Regions from separate parts of the Photobacterium swingsii genome, predicted to be linked through region 3. Evidence: predicted binding sites of a transcription regulator. Region 3 holds the regulator's gene; each other region holds the start of a gene.
What was found. The regulator PurR, encoded in region 3, represses purine synthesis genes. The targets are predictions, from matches to a motif close to TNANGNAAACGTTTNCNTNA.
Positions count from the first base shown of each region.

Region 1: OCU77_RS13100 (NCS2 family permease) is a predicted target of PurR. The motif match lies at 1,937-1,956, and genes of this name have one in related genera.
Region 2: OCU77_RS03655 (uracil-xanthine permease family protein) is a predicted target of PurR. The motif match lies at 1,866-1,885, and genes of this name have one in related genera.

Region 1 covers NZ_AP024852.1:2,885,188-2,889,456, reverse strand. Annotated here, with positions in the region: gene OCU77_RS13105 (aminoacyl-histidine dipeptidase) at 1-691, opposite strand, end outside; gene OCU77_RS13100 (NCS2 family permease) at 2,040-3,329, shown strand; gene gpt (xanthine phosphoribosyltransferase) at 3,376-3,834, shown strand; gene frsA (esterase FrsA) at 4,083-4,269, shown strand, end outside.
Region 2 covers NZ_AP024852.1:747,193-751,461, forward strand. Annotated here, with positions in the region: gene upp (uracil phosphoribosyltransferase) at 1-419, shown strand, start outside; gene OCU77_RS03655 (uracil-xanthine permease family protein) at 555-1,805, opposite strand; gene OCU77_RS03660 (DUF2066 domain-containing protein) at 2,134-3,393, shown strand; gene OCU77_RS03665 (DUF2069 domain-containing protein) at 3,487-3,912, opposite strand; gene wrbA (NAD(P)H:quinone oxidoreductase) at 3,999-4,269, opposite strand, start outside.
Region 3 covers NZ_AP024852.1:2,179,917-2,184,185, forward strand. Annotated here, with positions in the region: gene OCU77_RS10130 (FecCD family ABC transporter permease) at 1-711, shown strand, start outside; gene OCU77_RS10135 (heme ABC transporter ATP-binding protein) at 711-1,514, shown strand; gene purR (HTH-type transcriptional repressor PurR) at 1,841-2,845, shown strand; cyclic di-GMP riboswitch class I at 3,123-3,227, shown strand; gene OCU77_RS10145 (TfoX/Sxy family DNA transformation protein) at 3,354-3,944, shown strand; gene OCU77_RS10150 (hypothetical protein) at 4,266-4,269, shown strand, end outside.

The DNA of each region.
Region 1 (4,269 bases), 710 kb from region 3:
GTAATTTATTTGCGTTACCACGGCCAGTGTGAATATCACAACCAGAGTGGCCGCCTTTAAGGCCTTTAAGAACCAGCTTCACAGCTTGATGATCGGCAGGGGCGTCTTCACGTGTAATGTCGACAGTGATAGAGCCGTCAACACCGCCGGCACAACCCATGTACACTTCGCCTTCTTGCTCTGAATCGGTATTTAGTAGGATATCGCCTTCTAACCAACCTTCTTTCAGACCAAATGCACCTGTCATGCCTGCTTCTTCATCAATCGTAAGCAGAACTTCCAATGGGCCGTGTTCAACATCTTTTGAAGCTAATACAGCAAGACATGCAGCCATGCCCATACCGTTGTCGGCGCCTAGTGTTGTGCCTTTTGCTGTAACCCATTTGCCATCAATGAATGGCTGGATAGGGTCTTGTAAGAAATCGTGATCAGTATCTTCGTTCTTTTGTGGAACCATATCGATGTGAGCTTGAAGCACAACGCCTTTACGATCTTCCATACCAGCTGTTGCAGGCTTCTTGATGAATACGTTGCCTACATCATCACGGCGAACTTCAAGGCCTTCGCCTTGTGCGAATTGGATGATGTGTTGAGCAAGTTGCTCTTCATGCTTTGATGGGTGAGGAATAGAACAGATTTGATCGAAGAATTGCCACACAGGTTGTGGTGACAGTTGGCTGATTTCAGACACAGGAGTCTCCCTTTGAATATCAGTAGTGACATCTTAACGAGCTAGTCGATCTATAAGGTTGTCACTGAATTCACTAGATGAATATCTATTAATAAGCCGTCTTTTGTAGCACAACTTACTACCCAAGTGCATTCAAGGATACCACTGTGGATGTAGGGGGAACAGGGAAATATACCCCTAGTAAAGTCAGGATAAGAGGTAGGGCACGTTACAAAGCGAAGAGGAGCTTTAGAGTCAGCTATTAAAGAGGTAATGCTGCAACCTACGTCATTTTTAGACCATTACACTAGATGGAGCACAATATACCTTTTATGAATGCTCTATTGATATAAAAAACGTTATTTGGTGGCTTATATTCCAAATAGTGATTACTAAGCTTGTTGCTTATCTATGTTTGGTAATTAAATTACATTTATAGCAGTTAAAACCAAATCAAAGAGAAAAAGTGTGATCCAGTTAAAGAAAATGCTTGTAAGTAAATTACGATTTGGTTATAGTTTCTGCATCTCTTGAAGAGACGACAACGACACACTAACTGTTCAGGATGAACCCGAGATATCGCCTCCAAGGAACCGAGATTAAGTGTACCAGTGACGGTTATTGCTCCAGGGAATTGAGCCATGCTAACTGTGCATGTGTTTGGATAACTTATGAAAAGGTGATTTAAAATGAAAGTTTTTGACTCTATTGCAACATATTGGAATAACCGCTCTGTTTACACTGCGAACTTCCAATACCCGAGCTACTTCGGTTACTAATTTTCAGAAAATAGTGAGTGATGAACACTATTTTCTTCGAACAGTATTGTTCACCCCCCCCCTTATTTAAGAATTTAAAATAGCGTTATGGCGTTATTTGCAACATTCTATCGCCACCCCACTTTGGGGTGGCGTTTTTTTATCTTCCAAGCTTTCTGTGGTATTGCTCCTCATTATAAAACCAATCTCGTATATATCAGCTGGAATTGATTGGCGTTTGTATATTGTATTCGATTACATTATTCATAAAGGCCCATATTAATGACTGATCTTGATGAAATATTTGTTAATGAGAAGTAGATAATTTTCAAAGTGATTAATTAACGCACAACATTAATGTTATTAAGTTTATGATTTTAAACAGTAAAATTATTAGCTCTAATTGTTTGGTGAGTTTTTTGTTCACTTGGCGATAAATTACAGCATTCTGCATCTCATTACTGGATCTTCATAGGGTAGCGGCATATAATTGCGCCCCTAAACCCGAAATAGCAAACGTTTACCTAATCGTTTACCTAACGTTTATGCCAACGCTTGTTGATGAATTTACCTTTATAACTGCTGCGTAAATCTCCAAGGAATCGAGAGCAATGCTTGAGAAACTATTTAAACTAAAAGAACACGGTACTGACGTTCGCACTGAAATGTTAGCTGGTTTAACGACCTTCCTGACTATGGCGTATATCATCTTTGTTAACCCAACGATGTTATCGCAAACTGGTATGGATCACGGTGCTGTTTTTGTTGCGACTTGTTTAGCGGCAATGATTGGTTGTTTCATTATGGGCTTTGTTGCTAACTACCCAGTCGCTCAAGCACCTGGTATGGGCCTTAACGCCTTCTTTACTTATAGTGTTGTATTAGGCATGGGGCATACATGGCAGGTCGCGCTTGCAGCGGTATTCCTGTCGGGTCTATGTTTTATCGTATTGAGCGTGCTAAAAGTGCGTGAATGGATCATTAACGCGATTCCATTATCATTGCGTACAGGTATCTCAGCAGGTATTGGTTTATTCCTTGCGTTTATCGCACTGCAGAATTCAGGCATTGTGGTGGGTAACCCTGCGACCTTGGTGCATGTGGGTGACTTAACTAGTTTACCAGCGGCATTAGCAGCATTAGGTTTTTTCTTAACGATTGCCTTGGTGCATCGTGGTTATAAAGCCGCAGTACTGATGGCGATTCTTGCGGTAACATTGCTGGGTATTTTGTTTGGTGATGTGACTTATGGTGGGGTGGTGTCAATGCCACCAAGTATTGCACCGACTTTCTTGCAACTTGATTTTTCAGGTGCAATGGAAGTGGGCTTGATTTCAATTGTCTTCGCTTTCCTCTTTGTTGACCTGTTTGATACAGCAGGCACACTAGTTGGCGTTGCAACGAAAGCAAATTTAATTGGTGAAGATGGCAAACTGCCGCGTCTTAACCGCGCACTATTGGCGGATAGTACAGCAACTTCTGTTGGTGCATTATTAGGTACATCAAATACTACGTCATTTGTTGAAAGTGTGTCGGGTGTGGCAGTTGGCGGTCGAACCGGTCTTACTGCTGTGACGGTTGGTGTATTATTCTTCTGCGCATTGTTTTTTGCCCCATTGGCGGGTATGGTGCCAGCCTATGCAACGGCAGGTGCACTATTTTATGTTGCCATTCTAATGATGTCTGGCTTAGTAAGTGTTGATTGGCGCGATTTAACAGAAGCTGCGCCAGTTGTTGTGGTGTGTTTATTAATGCCACTGACTTACTCTATTGCAGAAGGTATTGGCCTTGGCTTCATCACTTACGCAGTTGTAAAATTGATGAGTGGTAAAGGGCGCGAAGTAAATGCAAGCGTTTGGGTTATTGCCACGCTATTTCTTGCTAAAATTATTTTTCTATAACACAGGTTAACAGTGAAAAGTTTCGCTGATTAGAGGTTCATCGGATATGAGTAATAAGTTCGTCATTACATGGGACAACATGCAAATGTACACACGTCAGCTAGCAGAAAAATTGCTACCAGCTGATCAGTGGAAAGGTATTATTGCAGTTAGCCGTGGTGGTTTGGTTCCTGCGGCAATCCTAGCGCGTGAGCTTAACATTCGTCACGTTGATACCGTATGTATCTCAAGCTATGACCACGATCACCAGCGTGAAATGAAAGTACTAAAACAAGCAGACGGCGACGGTGAAGGTTTCATCGTGATCGATGACCTTGTGGATACTGGCGGCACTGCTGAAATGATCCGCTCTATGTACCCAAAAGCGAAGTTTGTTACAGTTTGTGCTAAGCCTGCTGGTAAGCACCTTATTGATGACTACGTGGTTGATATTGCTCAAGATACATGGATCGAACAACCATGGGATATGGCTGTAACTTTCGTTGAGCCGATCTCAAAGAAATAATCCGCTATAGCTACAAAGACCGATTTGAGAGAGACGCCACGGCGTCTCTTTTTTTATCTGGAGTTTGTGGTTTGCTCTCCATCAAGAATACCCGTAAAAGCCAGCAGTGATGAGTGTTATACTTGGCGTAGTCGGTATATATTATCCCTCAGGTACTATTTCTCGGTAATGACTGCTTTTAAGGACTTGTGTTCACAACAAGCGCCCCGTTTTTTATCGTTATTATCGTTGTTGCTATGGAGAACACCGTGTCTGAACCATCAAAGTCGAATTTATCCGAAAAGTTGTTTGCACCTCGTCAGACATCCAAAGAAACCTCAAGTTTAGTCCGTATTGCGCATGCACAAGCATCAAGTGTTCATAACGCACTGGATGGTGATACTGAACATGGCTGGTATCGCAGTTTACGTCGCCCACAGTGGATTTGGCAGGGCG
Region 2 (4,269 bases), 1.4 Mb from region 3:
AAGTAACAGTAGTGCCAATTCTTCGTGCTGGTCTAGGCATGATGGATGGCGTACTTGAGCACATGCCAAGCGCACGTATCAGTGTTGTTGGTATCTACCGTGACGAAGAAACACTAGAGCCAGTACCTTACTTCAACAAACTAGCATCTAACATTGATGAGCGTATCGCACTGGTTGTTGACCCTATGCTGGCAACTGGCGGTTCTATGATTGCAACACTGGATCTTCTTAAAGAGAAAGGCTGTAAATCATTCAAAGTACTAGTACTTGTTGCTGCGCCTGAAGGTATTGCTGCACTAGAAAAAGCGCACCCTGATGTTGAACTTTACACCGCTGCAATCGATGAGAAGCTAAACGATAAAGGTTACATCGTTCCAGGTCTTGGTGATGCAGGTGATAAAATCTTCGGTACTAAATAAGCCGAATTGATTTATAAATAATGAAAAGCCGAACTTAGGTTCGGCTTTTTTGATCTTGTCATTTAAGCGATTAGTTTGGCTTAGATAAAAAACGGCAACCATCTTGGTTGCCGTTTTTATGCTTGTTAATAGCAGTTATTTTTCAATGCTATCAATTTGTGCATTATCAACAACGTGTGATTCACCGAGATCGTTGGGTAACACAAGGTTAAGCAAGATAGCGACAATACCGCACAAACTTACACCTTGAAGGCTGAATTCGCCGATACCAAAAGCCATACCGCCAATACCAAATACTAAGGTGACGGCCACAATCACTAGGTTACGTGCTTTATGAAGATCAACTTGGTTTTTAATCAGTGTGTTTAAGCCGACGGTAGCAATTGAACCAAACAGTAGAATCATGATGCCGCCCATTACAGGAACGGGGATAGTTTGTAGTACTGCGCCAAGTTTACCCACAAACGCCAGTACCAGTGCCGTTACGGCTGCCCATGTCATGATGATAGGGTTAAAGGCTTTGGTTAGCATTACTGCGCCCGTAACTTCTGAGTATGTAGTATTTGGTGGCGCGCCAAACATAGATGCTGCAATGGTTGCGATTCCGTCGCCTGCCATTGTGCGGTGTAGGCCCGGCTTTTTCAGGTAGTCTTTACCAGTAACGTTTGAAATGGCCAGCATATCCCCGACGTGCTCTACCGCAGGTGCAATCGCAACAGGGATCATAAATAGCACGGCATTGATATTGAACTCAGGGAAAGTGAAGTTAGGCATCGCTAACCAACTTGCCTGTGTAACAGGTGTGAAGTCGACAACACCAAACCCTAGGCTCACACAATAACCAGCCACGACACCCGCCATGATAGGTACTAGCTTAAAGAAGCCTTTTGCGAAAACACTGAATGCAATCGTGGTTAATAGAGAAGCTGCTGAAATCCAAATGGCAGCGTCACCGTTTACCAGTTGAATACCGCCGTCTCCACTTTTACCCACCGCCATGTTGACTGCAGCAGGTGCTAGGCCTAAACCTATCACCATGATCACAGGGCCAACGACAACAGGAGGTAGCAATTTATGGATGATACCTACACCGCGTACCTTAATCACCGCGCCCATCAAGACGTATACGATACCCGCCATCATAAGGCCACCCATGGTGCTAGCCACACCCCAAGTTTGGATGCCGTACATAATAGGAGCAATAAAAGCGAAAGATGAAGCGAGGAAGATAGGAACAGAGCGTTTGGTGATCACTTGGAAAAGAAGGGTACCTATACCCGCACCAAATAGGGCGACATTGGGGTCGAGGCCAGTCAGTAACGGAACCAGCACTAATGCACCGAATGCGACAAATAACATTTGTGCGCCTTGGAGTACCTGCATCATTTTTTCACCCACCTTGTCTAAATTTGGTTTTCTAAAAATAAAATCGCGCAATCCTATCACAGCAGCAAACGATTACCTATGCTTTGAAATAGAGTTTTTTCTATCACTGATGTGGATTAATCCCTTTTGTACGAGGTATCACTAATTCCTGTAAGCGATGCAATATTTCACTTTGGTTTTGTGGTGATAGCGTACTTTTTTCCTATAGAAGCCTGTTATTAAGACGTAAAGGTATAAAAACATGAAGATTGACTAAAATCTGTCACGATATCGGGGCTAAGAGGTTGCTGCTGATAGGCAAATCACCTTATGATCGGAACATATCTAGATGATGAATGAGTTTTCTATGCTGCGTTTTGCTTTTTTTATGTTGGCGTTATTGGCGTTGCCTTTGAATGCTGCCACAGTGAATAACTTGTATCAGGCTCAGGTTGTACTTCCTGACACTGATAAGCAATCGGAACAAACCGCTCGTCAGCAAGGCTTAGAGCAGGTGCTGGTGAAGGTGTCTGGTCAAAGTAAAGTCGTCGACAATGAGGTCATTCGTAAGGCACTAACGAATTCTAGCCAATACATCAGCCAATTCGGTGTTGGCTCACTGAATGGTCAGCAGACTTTAGACATGACGTTCGATCGCGTGCAAGTTCATAATTTATTAACTCAAGCTAACGCAACGTTATGGAGCGATCAGCGCCCAGCTGTGTTGGTGTGGTTAGTGAAAGAAAATAACCGTGAACGTGAAATTGTGTGGGATCAATCGAGCAACCCGCTGCAAACAGAAATGAATGCTGCGGCGAATCAACGTGGTGTGCCTATCTTAATGCCTATTGGTGATTTTGAAGATATTACCGCAGTGAGCGTGCCTGATTTATGGGGTGGTTTCGTAGAACCTGTTGCCAATGCAAGTTTGCGTTATAACCCTGAAGCCATTTTGATTGTTCGTGCTCGTGAAGATGGTAGTAATGTTTCATTATCTTGGCAGCTTTTTGAGCAGTCGGCCGATCGTTTAGTTGCATCACAAGTGGTGCCAAAGGAAGGCCAGGTAAGCGGAGAGTTAGTCGCTGCTACTCGTGATATGGTTAATCAAATTGCGGATCAACTCGCGGCAAAATACGCAGTGCAGCTTGGCGGAGAAAGCCGAGGTTTATTTAGCATTAGTGTTGCTAACATTCAGACAACAGAAGACTTTTTCACGCTTGAACGTATGCTAACAAGCTTGAGCTCTGTTGCGTCGGTGGATGTACAGCGTCTACATGCTGATCAGGTGTTATTTGGTGTGAACTTACTGACAACAGAAGAGGCCTTCAAACGCGAACTTTTGTTAGATCGTCGTATTAGTCAGGTTTCTGAGGGGAGTTACACAGGTCAGGCTTTGGCTGGTAATGATATGGATGCAAGTGGAAGCAGCGACAATCTAGATGTGACGCGTTCAAATGAAGATGTCACTACCAATACTGTGATTGTGGGTGATGGTACAAATTCGCCAGCAGCGGTCATACCTGCGCAAAGCGATATCGCTCTGCCAACACGCTCTGAGGTGGTGCCATCAAGCGTATCGGCAGACAATCAGTTTTATTGGCAGCCATAATCATTAGTGCTGCACGTGTATTGAATTAGAGAACCTTTAAAAGAAACGGCTGCATTTATGATGCAGCCGTTTTATTTTGTGTGGATGTAGATGTTACTTGTCTTGATGCCTTGCTCGCTCTTCTTTTTCAACTTGCGACAGGCGCGGCAGTTTTGTGCCTAGCTCTCGGCCGCGTTGGCGAGCAAAAATGATATTGCCAACAAAGGCACAAGATGTAATCACAAGCTCAACGGCGGCGAGCCAGCGCTCTGCAGGTTCCACCCATAGAATGGTCAGTGCATGCAGAAAATAAAACATCAAAATGAAATTTGCCCATGCATGGGTATAAGGTTTCGCTTCTAGTATTCCCTTTAATGGCAATAGCAGCGGGAATACCCACATAATCATAATAACGATGTTATTAAGATGAGGGTGTGGCGAAATGACACCTTGCCATAGCGCCACCCATAGCAATAAGCTCAGGTTGCTGGTTAGCGCAAAGTAACGTAGGTTTTGAGTTAAGGGTTGCATTGCGATCATGAACACCTTCCTTGTTAATCTCGATGATCCGTTTTGTTGCTAAAGTCGCTTGTGAAGTCGGTATATTGACTGAGCTCACCACGTACTTATTCCGCGAGTTTCTTCGCCGTTTGTGCCAGACGTTTGCCTAACGCTTGTGCCAATGACATTTCATCTTGATGTAATCCAGCCCCCAGGTTCAAGTGAGAAGCGCCATAGGGTGTACCACCATGCTCTGTGGTGTGCAGTTGCGGTTCCGAATACGGAATACCAAGGACGAGCATGCCGTGATGAAGTAATGGCAACATCATGGATTGCAAGGTGGTCTCTTGACCGCCATGCATTGACGATGATGACGTAAAGAGACTCGCAGGTTTC
Region 3 (4,269 bases):
GCTATTGTACTGTTCGGCTCATGGGCCGCTTCATTCCCTATTCTGCTCACGTTAGGCACTGTGCCTATCATGGCATTTCTTGGGGGCGCAGTAAGTACTTGGCTGGTTTATACACTTGGCACAGACAAAAATGGCACATCCGTGACCATCATGCTGCTAGCCGGTGTAGCTATCGGAGCCTTATCAGGCGCCGCTTTAGGCCTAATGAATTACTTTGCAGATGATCAAGCATTACGCGACCTATCGTTATGGACCATGGGCTCATTAGCTGGTGCAACATGGCCAGGCATTGCCTTAGCCTTTACAACCTTAGGCATTCTAATGTGGGTCTTCGATCGTCAAGCAAATGCCTTAAATGCCTTTTTACTTGGTGAAGCAGAGGCCAAACACATGGGTGTTAATGTGCAGGCGCTCAAGCGTAGCTTAATTTTGCTCTGTGCTGCAGGTGTTGGTGTCTGCGTATCCCTCACTGGTGTTATTGGATTTGTCGGCCTAATCATTCCACACTTAGGCCGCATGCTTTCAGGCCCTAACCATAAAACATTGCTACCTCTATCGGCGTTATTGGGTGCTTTGATTTTATTAGTTGCAGATATGATTGCCCGCGTTATAGCCGCCCCTGCCGAACTGCCTGTCGGCATCATTACCGCTATTTTAGGTGCGCCATTCTTCATTATGTTATTGGTTAAACAAAAAGGACGCCTGTCATGATGGCTGGTTTTTCATCTTCTCGATTTCAATCCCAGGATAAGATCGCAATTGCAGCAAAAGGATTGCATTTAGGCCTAGGCGGCAAGACCTTACTTGATAACTTTGATATAGAAATCAAACATGGTGAAGTCACGGCGTTACTTGGTCCAAATGGCGCTGGGAAGAGTACGTTACTAAAAGTGCTTTGTGGTGAATTAGATGCAGGTGGTGACATTAGCATTCAGGGGAAAACCCATGCTCAGTGGTCAGCGAAAGAATTGGCGAAGTATTTAGCTGTTTTACCACAGCACAGTAGTTTAAGTTTTGCTTTTACTGCCCAAGAAGTGGCTGAATTAGGCGCTTTACCGCTGGATCTCACTCGCGCACAGGCCAGCAAAACAGCGGCCAGTATGATGGAAAAGACAGAGGTGACGGCCCTATCAAACCGTCTATATCCCTCGCTATCTGGTGGCGAGAAGCAACGGGTCCATTTTGCTCGCGTACTTACCCAGCTTAGCGAAGCCAAGGAAAATGCAATTTTGATGCTCGATGAACCAACGTCAGCACTCGATTTAGCGCATCAACATAAAACATTGCAGCTTGCGCAAAGCATGGCAAAAGAAGGGGCTGCCGTTATCATTGTTTTGCATGATCTTAATCTTGCGGCACAATATGCCGACCGTTTGGTGATAGTGAACGAGGGAAAAATACAAGCTGATGGTGATGCTTGGCAGGCACTTGAGCCTAAAAATATTGAACGTGTTTACGGTTGGCCAGTAACCATCACTGAGCATCCAAGCTTACAACACCCGATAATTCTATAGCGTCTGGTTATGTAATCTCTATAATGCACACATAAATGCATACTGATGCATCAAATTTTACTCAGTTTACATTGTTTATGTTGATGTTTATCAAGTATTGCCATCTTGAGAGACAGAAACGTTGCACTGTGCGCTACACTCAGTAAAATGTGAACGCAAGCGATTAACAATGTAACGCTACCGAATCCATAAAAGCCGCTCATCTGAGAAGCGGCTTTTAACGTTTATACAAGGTCTCAAGCAGCACGTAGCACTCAATATGCAAGAGTAAGCACAGTGCTTGGCTTAGAAAGATCCTCTTTATTCCAATTATTAGAAGAATAAATATGGCAACGATTAAAGATGTTGCACGTATGGCTGGTGTTTCAACAACAACAGTCTCTCACGTGATAAATAAAACACGCTTCGTCGCAGAAGCAACGCAAAAGAAAGTGTTAACGGCTGTTGATGAACTTAACTACGCCCCAAGTGCTGTTGCTCGCAGCCTGAAATGTAACACTACGCGCACTATTGGTATGTTGGTGACTAAATCAACCAACCCCTTCTTCGCCGAAGTTGTACATGGTGTTGAAGAATACTGCTACAAAGAAGGCTATACCCTCATTCTGTGTAACACAGAAGGTAACCTTTCTAAGCAGCGCGATTACCTACGCATGCTAGCAGAAAAGCGCGTTGATGGCTTAATGGTGATGTGTTCAGACCTCGATCAACGTCTGTTAGATTTGCTAGAGCGTCAAAACGATCTACCTATGGTAGTGATGGACTGGGGTCCAGAAAGCCCACACACGGATAAAATCCAAGATAACGCAGCAATTGGTGGCTATGTTGCTATCAAACACTTTATTGAGAATGGCCATACCAAAATCGGTTGCCTATCTGGACACAATGAGAAGTCAACCTGTCGTGAGCGTCTAAAAGGCTTCCAAAAGGCCATGGACGAAGCAAATCTATCAGTGAATGAAGATTGGGTCATCGAAGGTGACTTCGAATGTGAAACGGCCGTTAAAGCCGCAGAACAGTTCATCGCAATGAAAGAACGTCCGACTGCTATATTCTGTTTTAATGACATTATGGCAATGGCGATGATCAGTACTTTTGTTCAACATGGAATTCGTGTTCCTGAAGATATCTCGATTATTGGTTACGATAATATCGAACTCGCGCCTTTCTTCTCGCCTCCATTAACAACAATCCACCAGCCTAAACGCCGTTTAGGCAAAACTGCGATTGAAATCTTAATGGAGCGTGTGAAAGACAAAAAACACGAAAACCGCATTTTCGAAATGTCGCCTGAATTAGTAGTGCGTAAATCCGTTCATAAACTGAATTAATTATTCGCTTTACGCATAAAAATTGAATAGCCGACGGTATCTAACCGTCGGCTTTTTTTTGCGTTAACATGCGGTTAAATCTTCCTTTTTTACATAAATATTTAATATGTAACAATAATATTACTTTTGAATTTCAAATAAATATCTTTCATTTGCTAAGATATTCATTTCATTCCTGAATATTCTCTCTCCACAGAACAGTAATAATTGAAGCAATATCACATTTCACCCAGCCCAGGGTAAACGCTTTTCTGCTATTTACGATATGCTTATTACGTCACGAACAGGGCAAACCATTTGAAAAAGTGGGACGCAAAGCTTCCGGCCTAACAGAGTGTTATTCGATAAACATTAACACTTTCAAGGTAGCGGGGTTACCGATGGATTTAACGCAAAACCTGCTTTTGGGTTTGACATGCTTTTGACATACATTAAGTGTGCTTTGCTAACCTAAACTCCTCGCTTATATGTTAGGTGACTCCCAAGATTTATTTCACCGAGAAGTCGCATGGATAAACCAATACTTAAAGACACCCTAAAATTATTCGATTGTTTTGGCAGTGTTAAATCACGATCAATGTTTGGCGGTTTTGGCATTTTTGCAGGCGAAACAATGTTTGCTCTGGTGGTAAAAAACAAATTACACCTCCGCGCTAATGCAAAAAACATTGAAGTATTTAAAGAAGCCAATCTATCACCTTATGTTTACGAGAAACGCGGTTTTCCCGTAGTAACTAAACATTTTGCTATTCCTGATATCTGGTGGAATACACCAGAAATGATTATTGAATACGCACAAGGCTCACTAGAAGGTGCGAAGAACGACAAAGAAACAAAAAGCAAAATTGGCCCATCTCGCATTAAAGATTTGCCAAATTTACGATTAGCCAATGAGCGCATGCTAAAAAAAGTGGGTATTGATACTGTCGAGAAGCTTGTTGAGGTCGGCGCTATCGACGCATACAAAGCATTACTCGATACGCATGATAATAATCTCAACATTGAGTTGCTTTGGGCTTTAGAAGGCGCGATCAGCGGCAGACACTGGTCTGTAATCAGTGAAACCAGACGTGGTGAATTGTTAGGTTTGTTACCCTAGGGAGTCGGGTGAACAACGACACTTTTGCTACAATAAGAACGAGGCTGATGCCTCGTTTTTTGTTGCTTTAGCCCACCCAATGTCAGGATTACGTCAAAGATTGACTCTACTCACAAATACTGTTCACAAAAGCATCAGTTAACTTTTAATCCCCCCCTAAATAAGTAAAATAACCGCTGCTGGCGGTGTGAAAACCGTCAATTTTTTGTTTTCAACTACTTATGGTAACTGTTGCAGTTAAATCGACGTCAATAATATGTCGTCACTATAGCGACCATAACTAACTTGCGGTCTTTGAGATTGCTAAAAAGTGAGGCCAGTATGC